2 regions of the Photobacterium sp. CCB-ST2H9 genome follow, and region 1 is predicted to be linked to the other one. Evidence: predicted binding sites of a transcription regulator. Region 1 holds the regulator's gene; the other holds the start of a gene.

What was found. Region 1 encodes CRP, which controls carbon source genes, mostly activating them, when cyclic AMP is high. Its sites were predicted from a motif close to TGTGANNNNNNTCACA; they were not measured.
Region 2: a site for CRP is predicted at 2,693-2,708, ahead of recB (exodeoxyribonuclease V subunit beta). Genes of this name have one in related genera too.

What each region holds. Positions count from the first base shown of each region.
Region 1 is NZ_CP100425.1:305,338-310,045, forward strand. Features, by position in the region: gene astD (succinylglutamate-semialdehyde dehydrogenase) at 1-907, shown strand, start outside; gene L4174_RS01315 (DUF1338 domain-containing protein) at 944-1,738, shown strand; gene L4174_RS01320 (hypothetical protein) at 1,838-2,047, opposite strand; gene crp (cAMP-activated global transcriptional regulator CRP) at 2,230-2,862, opposite strand; gene L4174_RS01330 (OsmC family protein) at 3,137-3,541, shown strand; gene L4174_RS01335 (YheU family protein) at 3,575-3,796, shown strand; gene L4174_RS01340 (phosphoribulokinase) at 3,923-4,708, shown strand, end outside.
Region 2 is NZ_CP100425.1:641,194-645,901, forward strand. Features, by position in the region: gene recC (exodeoxyribonuclease V subunit gamma) at 1-2,504, shown strand, start outside; gene recB (exodeoxyribonuclease V subunit beta) at 2,833-4,708, shown strand, end outside.

The DNA of each region.
Region 1 (4,708 bases):
GGAACAGGCGGGTCTGCCTGCTGGTGTGATCAACCTGGTTCAGGGCGCACGCGCCACCGGTGAAGCACTGGCACAATCTGCCGGTATCGATGGCCTGCTGTTTACCGGCAGTGCGAATACCGGTCACATCCTGCATCGTCAGTTTGCCGGTCAGCCTGGCAAGATGCTGGCACTGGAAATGGGCGGGAACAACCCGATGGTGATCTCCAAAGCTTACGGCGATCTGAAATCGACGGTTTACACCATCATCCAGTCGGCGTTTATCAGTGCCGGTCAGCGTTGTACCTGTGCCCGTCGCCTGTATGTACCTGAAGGTGCTGAAGGGGATGCGCTGATTGCTGAACTGATTGCGGCAACCAAGGCCATCAAAGTTGACGGTCCGTTTGCTGAGCCACAGCCGTTTATGGGGCCGCAAATCTCTGTGGTCGCAGCCGATAACATCATTGCTGCGCAGGAACGTCTGCTGAGCATGGGTGGTGAAGCGCTGCTGAAAGCTGAGCGTGGTCAGGGTGCCATCGTGACTCCGGGTATTGTTGAAGTGAGCAAGATCGCCGAGCTGCCGGACGAAGAATATTTTGGTCCGTTGCTGCAGGTGGCACGTTATCAGGAGCTGCCTCAGGCTGTTGAGATGGCAAATGACACCCGCTATGGCCTGTCTGCCGGTCTGGTTTCGACTGACGACAGCGAGTGGCAGTACTTTATCGATCATATTCGCGCCGGTGTTGTGAACCGCAACCGTCAGCTGACGGGTGCCAGCGGTGATGCACCGTTCGGTGGTCCGGGTGCGTCCGGTAACCTGCGCCCAAGCGCTTACTACGCCGCGGACTACTGTGCGTATCCAATGGCATCCATGGAAGGAGAGGCAACCGAACTGCCTGCTCAGCTGTCTCCGGGGATCCAACTGTAACTATTGCTTAACCCGTATTGACGAGGGAACCGCAACATGGAAAGAGTGGAAAAACTGTTTGATGCCCTGTGGCAGGACTACACAACCCGTCTTTGCCCTTCGGCCGCTCAGGTGCACGATCTGCTGACAGAGGAAGAGCCTCTGCTGAACGATCACATTGCCCTGCGTACGTTCAATCTGCCGGGTGTGAGCCTGGATGTGCTGGCTGCACCATTCATTGCGATTGGTTACAAGCCGTGCGGAACGTATCACTTCGAGCAGAAGAAACTGTATGCGGAGCACTTTGAGCATCCGAACCCGGCTGCACCGAAAGTCTTTATCAGTGAACTGCTGGTCGGACAGTGCTCGGCGGATCTGCAAAATACCGTGCGTGAGCTGGTGAAGCAGATTCCTGATGGCGCAATGAAGGATGGTGCTTTCCTGTACGGTGGCCGTTTATGGGATCTCGATTACGCGACCTATGAGAAGCTGGCCGAGGAAAGTGAGTACGCGGGTTGGGTTGCTGCCCACGGTTATGGTGCGAACCATTTTACTGTCAGCGTAAATCAGCTGGAGCAGTTTGCGGAAGTTGCAGAGGTGAACAGCCTGCTGCGCCACAACGGCTTCACCATCAATGAATCGGGTGGTGAAGTGAAAGGTAGTCCGGAAGTGCTGCTGGAGCAGTCATCAACGATGGCTGATCGGGTGGAAGTCCGCTTTACCGATGGTATCCGTTCAATTCCAGGCGGTTTCTATGAGTTTGCCAAGCGGTATCTGCAGGAGAACGGGGAACTCTACCCGGGCTTTGTGGCTGCGTCGGCGGACAAGATCTTCGAAAGTACGAATATGTAAGACAGGTATCTTTGCTCTGTCATTAAACAGCGGCCTCTGGGCCGCTGTTTTTTTATCTGGGGGGGCTGAATGCCATATCTCGTGCTGTGAGAGGGCTTGTCAGTGCTGTTGATCCAGCGGTTGCATCCAGTCATCCGATTCACTTGGGGGGCTGGTCAGACACAGGTAGGCTTCCTGCTCCAGGAGCTGCCGGGGAGACTGAAAACCTGTCATTTCAACCGAGGCAGAGAGGAAACGTCCTCTGGTTACGACAGGGCGCGGGGGAAGCTGATTGTGCTGGGCATTTGGGGCAAAACGTTCGATATCCATATCTGCACATCCACATAGTACTGATACGCCAAATGTAGCAACAGAGGGATGGAAGGCAACTGAAAAAATGTGAAGTGTCCTGAGAAAACAGCTGTAATCACAGGGTATGCCCGGCAGAAATAAAAAAAGCCGCGTTTGCGGCTTTTTATTGTACTCACATTGGCTGCATCACCGGAGAGTGATCAGCGTGTTCCGTACACAACGATGGTTTTACCGTGGGCAGAAATCAGGTTCTGCTCTTCCAGCATCTTCAGAATGCGGCCAACGGTTTCACGGGAACAGCCAACAATCTGGCCGATTTCCTGACGGGTAATTTTGATCTGCATGCCGTCCGGGTGAGTCATGGCATCCGGTTGTTTTGCCAGATTCAGCAGGGTCTGGGCAATACGGCCAGTCACGTCCAGGAATGCCAGATCACCGACTTTCTGGCTGGTGACTTGCAGACGGCGTGCCATCTGTGCGGACAGACGCATCAGGATATCCGGATTAACCTGGATCAGCTGACGGAATTTCTTAAAGGAAATCTCAGCCACTTCACATGGTGTTTTCGCACGAACCCAGGCAGTACGCTCCTGGCCTTCTTCAAACAGGCCCAGTTCACCAATGAAGTCGCCCTGGTTGAGGTAAGACAGGATCATTTCCTTACCTTCTTCATCCTTGATCAGAACGGCGACGGAACCTTTGACAATGTAGTAGAGGGTCTCTGCTTTCTCGCCAGCATGGATCAGTGTACTCTTCGACGGGTACTTATGAATGTGGCAGTGAGAAAGGAACCACTCCAAAGTTGGATCTGTTTGCGGTTTACCTGGAACCATATTACTAACTTCCTCTGCAGTGTGTTGCCCAACAACGTCATTCCTTGCATTGGGGTTGGGTAGAACAATACTATTGTTTGCCAACTAGCATATTCAGTCAACGGCTGGGCTGCAAGCGCATGTGAACATTCAGACCAAGAGTTTAACTTTTTTCGTCATGCATTGCTTGATATTGCGCGGGGATAAATGAACATTTTGGACACTTTACTGTGCACATGATCACACCGTTGTGACTTAGTGATAAAATCCGGGTTTTTGTAGTAAGGAGTAACGCATGCAATCACGTGTGAAATGGGTCGAAGATTTGACTTTTATCGGCCAGTCTAACTCGGGCCACAGTGTGGTCATGGACGGGAACGGCGGCAGTAAAGCGCCCAGCCCGATGGAACTGGTCCTGATGGCTGCCGGAGGCTGCAGCTCGGTGGATGTGGTCGATGCGCTGAAAAGTGCCGGTCAGGCGATTACCGCCTGTGAGGCACAGATTGATTCCGTGCGCCGCGAACAGGCACCGCGTTATTTCACCTCGGCCAATCTGCATTTTGTCGTCACCGGTCATCATCTCGATGACGCTCAGGTTGCCAAAGCTGTCAGCGATTCACTGGAAAAGTACTGCTCCGTGTGCCTGATGCTGGGCAAAGGCGTGACCCTGACTCATTCTTACCAGATTGTCGCGGCATAAGCCGTTGTCATCTGGGTTAATCAGGTAAGTTGTATGATCATTCCCTGGCAAGATATCGATGCTGAAACGCTGACCAACCTGATTGAACACTTTGTCCTGCGCGAGGGCACCGACTACGGTGAGCAAGAGCTGAGCCTGGCGCAGAAAGTGGACAAGGTACGCCAGCAATTGGCGGCGGGAGAGGCCGTGATTATGTATTCCGAATTGCACGAAACGGTGGATATCAAACTACGTCGCTCGCTTCGCACAGAATAAAGCTGCCATACTCAGAGGTGACAGCAGAAAACGGAAGCTGGCGCCGACGGATGCGGTCGGATGCTTGACTGCATCCATTTGCCCTGTTAATAACTGATTCCGTTTGGATAAACGACAAGGTATGTCATGTCTGCAAAACACCCAATCATTGCAGTAACAGGTTCCTCCGGAGCAGGAACGTCCACCACTTCGGAAGCTTTCCGCAAGATGTTTAATATGCTGAATATCCATGCGGCATGGCTGGAAGGGGACAGTTTTCACCGTTTTACCCGTCCGGAAATGGATGTGGAGATCCGCAAAGCCAAGGAGCAGGGGCGCCACATCAGTTATTTTGGCCCGCAGGCGAATGACTTTGCGCTGCTGGAAAACTTTTTCCGTCAGTACGGCGAAGACGGCAGCGGAAAATACCGCCGCTATCTGCACACGTTTGATGAAGCCGTGCCCTATAACCAGATGCCGGGCACTTTTACGCCCTGGCAGGATCTGCCGGAAAATACCGATCTGCTGTTTTATGAAGGCCTGCACGGCGGCGTCGTGGATGGCGATGTCAATGTTGCACAGCACGTCGACCTACTGATTGGCATGGTCCCGATTGTGAACCTGGAATGGATTCAGAAAATCGTGCGGGATACCCGCGATCGCGGCCACTCCAGAGAAGCAGTGATGGAGTCCATCGTCCGTTCAATGGATGATTATCTCAATTACATTACTCCGCAGTTTTCCCGGACCCATATTAACTTCCAGCGGGTGCCGACGGTTGATACCTCCAACCCGGTCAGTGCGAAAGCCATCCCCAGTCTGGATGAGAGTTTTGTGGTGATCCGTTTCCGTGGCATCAAGAATGTTGATTTCCCGTATCTGCTGGCGATGATCCAGGGCTCGTTTATGTCGCGCCATAATACGCTGGTGGTG
Region 2 (4,708 bases), 340 kb from region 1:
GACGCGATAATCTGTATCTGCTGTCTGAACTGGAAGCCTTTGAAGTCGATGCCTTTGTTGATATCCCGGCCGACAGCCTCCTGCATGCAATTCAGTCCGATATTCTGCAGCTTGAAGACCGGGTGAATGATCAGCTGCTGGCCGACAGTCAGCACAAGATGCCGCTGAGTGCCGACGATCGTTCACTGTCTGTGCATGTCTGCCACTCGCCGATGCGGGAGGTGGAAGTACTACATGACAATCTGCTGGCGATGCTGGATGCCAACTCCGAACTCTCGCCGCGTGACATCGTGGTGATGGTGGCGGATATCAATGCCTACAGCCCTTACATTCAGGCGGTCTTTGGCAATGCCCCGGCAGAGCGGTATCTGCCTTTTTCAATCTCTGACCGCAGTGCGGATCAGGAAAATCCGGTGTTGCTGGCGTTCCTGCGTCTGCTGGATCTGCCGAACAGCCGCTGTCATGCTTCTGAGCTGACGGAAATGCTGGAAGTACCCGCGATCATGAACCGGTATGGTCTGGATGCAGAACGGTTTCTTCAGGTGAAAGCCTGGATTGAAGAAGCAGGGATCCGCTGGGGACTGGATGGTGATACGGCCCGGGAGTTTGCTCTCCCGGATCAGAAACAGAATACCTGGCTGTTTGGCTTGCAGCGGATGCTGCTGGGCTACGCCATGCCACAGCAGGCCGGACTCTATCAGGGGATGCTGGCCTATGATGAAGTGCAGGGGATGGAGGCCGAGCTGGCTGGCCAGCTCAGCGTTTTTGTCGAACAACTGATTCATTATCGCAAGGTGCTGAATCAGCCTCATTCAGCCAGCGGTTGGTTTGCGGTGCTGAACCAGTTGCTGGACGATTTCTTTGTCGTGGATACGGAAGGAGAGCTGGTCCTTCGCCTGATCCGCGAGAAATTACAACAGCTGGAACAGCAGCTGAAAGATGCCGGTTACGGCGACCGGCTGACTCCGGCCATCATGCGTGACTACCTCAATGACAAGCTGGGTGGCGAACGGATCAGTCAGCGCTTTCTGGCCGGACAGATCAACTTCTGTACCCTGATGCCGATGCGTTCTATTCCGTTTCAGGTGGTCTGTCTGCTGGGAATGAACGACGGCGTCTACCCGCGTACCATTGCGCCGGAAGGTTTTGATCTCATGGTCGGCCGCCAGCGCGCCGGTGATCGCTCCCGCCGTGACGACGACAGATACCTGTTCCTTGAGGCTATGCTCTCGGCCCAGCAGCAGCTCTATATCAGTTATGTCGGCCGGTCGATTCAGGACAACAGCGAGCAAATGCCGTCAGTGCTGCTGAGTGAATTGCTGGAATATTGTCAGCAGGGATTCTGTCTGACCGGGGATGAAAGTCTGTCGCCGGACGATTCAGCCGCCCGGCTGCTTCAGCAATTGGTCCGCCACCACCCGCTGACGCCTTTCAGTCCGCAGGCATTTCTGGGAGCAACGCCGAGCTATGCAGCGGAGTGGCTTTCTGCGGCCCGCCGGGAACCGGTGATTCAGGACGAATTCCTGGACCAGCCGCTGGCTCCGGTCGCACTGGAGGCGCTGTCGGAATCGACCGGTACGTCTGCGGTGATGGAGCTGGCGGAGCTACAGCGTTTCTGGCGTCTGCCGACACAGTATTTTTTCAATCGTCGGCTGAAGGTGTACTTCAATGCAGCCGAAGGCGCTATGGCGGATGATGAGCCGTTTGCGCTGGATGGTTTACAGAGTTACCGGCTGCGCGAAAATCTGCTGATGACCCTGCTGGAAGCAAAAGAACAGTCGAAAGATCAGTCCGAGGCCCTGGCGCAGTTTCAGGCCCGGCAGCAGGCTGCGGGCAGTCTGCCGATTGGAGCATTCGGAGAACTGACGCTGGCGCAGGAAACACTGCAGATCCTGCCGCTGGCTGAGCAGATCTCATCTTTGCTGGCCACCCGGACTGAAGACCCGGAAATCGACCTGCCGCTTGAAACTGCTGTCGGCGGCATTCGCTTGCAGGGGTGGTTACGTCACCGCACCGCAGAAGGTCTGGTGCATTTCCGGCCGGGTAAGATCCGGGCTCAGGATATGCTTCAGGCCTGGATGGAACATCTGGCACTGGCCGCTCAGGAAACTCAGGCAGCGACTCATCTGCTGGGCATTGATACCCATCTCCGGCTGAAACCGGTTGATGCAGAGTATGCCCGAGATCAACTGACCGCGTTGATCGACGGTTATCTGGCCGGGCAGTCGGATCCGCTGCCTTATTTCCCGCGCACGGTCTTGTCGGGGCTGGAAGCGCTTCAGGATAAAAGCGGCAACTGGCTGACGGATGAGGACACTCTGTTGAAAGCGCAGACCAAAATGGCTGCGGTTTTTCAGGACAGCTATTTGCTCCGCGGAGAAGGCAGCAATGTCTACATCGCCCGTGTCTGGCCGCAATGGCAGGATGATTTGGCGGCGGATGTCATGGCTTGGGGAGAGCGTGTGCTCAAGCCTGTGTTAATGCACCTGGAAGCGGTTGATTGAAGCTGGTGAGCGAGGTGGCCGCCGGCAAAATCATTATGAGTGTAGGGTGTTCACCGGTCGGCCACAAGGTCCAGAGGTAGACCAAATTTCGTGGCTGCGATACTACAGAAAGCCAGTGGTTGAAAATGTGAAACACCTCCCATAGTGATAGAAACATCAGAATGAAATAGGGTAAAAAGTGTTGAACCCGTGAGTGATCACAAAAGCACATGTAAAAAAGAAAGTTTTCCATTTTTTATGCTGCCTGAAACAGAATTCTGGTGTCACGGAGTTTGGGTGCCGTGTCAGCATGCGGGCAAATAATTTTTTCAGAGACCAGGTTGATGAGATGACAGCGACCACAGCAACGGATAAACCAGCAATCATGCCACAGCCGCTGGAGGCAATGACGTTTCCCCTGCATGGGACCCGGCTGATTGAAGCTTCGGCGGGCACGGGAAAAACCTTCACCATTGCCAGCCTGTATCTGCGTCTGCTGTTAGGACATGGTGAAGCGGGCGCGGCATTTCCGCATCCGCTGACCGTGGATCAGATTCTGGTGGTGACCTTTACTGAAGCGGCAACAGCTGAGCTGAGAGACAGGATCCGCCGACGGATTCACGATGCCCGGATCGCTTTCAGCCGTGGCTCCAGCGAGGATCCGATTCTGGCGGGGCTGTTGTCGGATCTGCCGGATCATGCCCGATCGGCCACCTTGCTCTTGCAGGCCGAGAGACAGATGGATGAAGCTGCGATTTTCACCATCCACGGTTTTTGTCAGCGCATGCTGACCCAGAATGCTTTTGAATCCGGCAGCTTGTTCACCAATGAATTCATTACGGAAGAGAGTCAGCTCAGGGCACAGGTCGCAGCCGATTACTGGCGCCGTTATTTCTATCCGCTGTCCCGTGAACTGGCGAATGAAATTCGTCGGTGCTGGCCCGCCCCGGAAACACTGCTGCAAGCGATCAATCCCTTTTTGTCCGGTGCACCGGTCGTGCTGAAAGCGCCGCCGTTATCCGGCGATCTGGCGCAGTTACACCAGCAGAATCTGGAACGGATAGAAGCCGTCAAGCAGGGCTGGTGTGCGCATGCGGCTGATTTTTTTGCGTTGATCAGCGATTCCGGGGTCAATAAGCGCAGTTATACCAAAACCAGTCTGCCAAAGGCGCTGGATGAAGTCGGCCAATGGGCTGCGCAGCCGACCACAGATTACAGTCTGCCCAAGGCCCTGGAAAAATTTGATCAGGCGGTGCTGGCAGAGAAAACTGCCAAGGGCACCGTGCCGGAGCATCCGGTTTTTGTTGCGATTCAGGATTTGCTGGCGAACCCGCCCAGTGTACGGGAGCCGATTCTGGCGCACGCGATCCGGGCATGCCGGGAACTGCTGGCTGAGGCAAAACAGCGCAAAGGCTGGCTGTCTTTTGATGATTTGCTGACGCAACTGGCAGCCGCGCTGCAAACGGATCGCGACAGCGGGAATGGTGCTCTTGCAGCCCGGATCCGTCATTTGTATCCGGTGGCAATGATTGATGAGTTTCAGGACACGGATCCGCTCCAGTATCAGATTTTCAGTACGGTTTATATGCCGGAAGAGTCTGCCGAGGGAGAATCATCGGCAGCCGTGTCCGGACTCTTTATGATCGGCGATCCCAAGCAGGCGATTTATGCTTTCCGGGGCGCGGATATTTTCACCTATATCCGCGCGCGGCGGCAGGTCAGTGCCCATTATACGCTGGGCACCAACTGGCGCTCGACCGCCAGTATGGTGGCCGCGGCCAACCGGGTGTTTGCACTGCCGGACAGTCCTTTTATCTATGACAGCGATATCCAGTTCCTGCCCGTCCAGTCTAGTCCGAAAGCGGCTGAACGACACTGGGTACTGAACGGTGAACGGCAGCAGGCGCTGTGTTTCTGGCACATGGATGCCGAGGCGCCGGTCACGAAAGGGGATTATCAAACCGTGATGGCGGAAGCTACCGCGGCCCAGATCCAGACGATTCTGACTCAGTCTGAACTGGGTCAGGCTGCGCTGGTGGACGGGGAAGAACAACATCCGGTGGCAGCCGGTGATATTGCGGTGCTGGTGCGGACCGGGACAGAAGCGGCCCTGATCCGTCAGGCGCTGGCCGGACAGGGGATTGCCAGTGTCTATCTGTCGAACCGGGACAGTGTCTTTGCCAGCCAGGAAGCGGCCGATCTGCTGCGTCTGCTGGTAGCCGTCC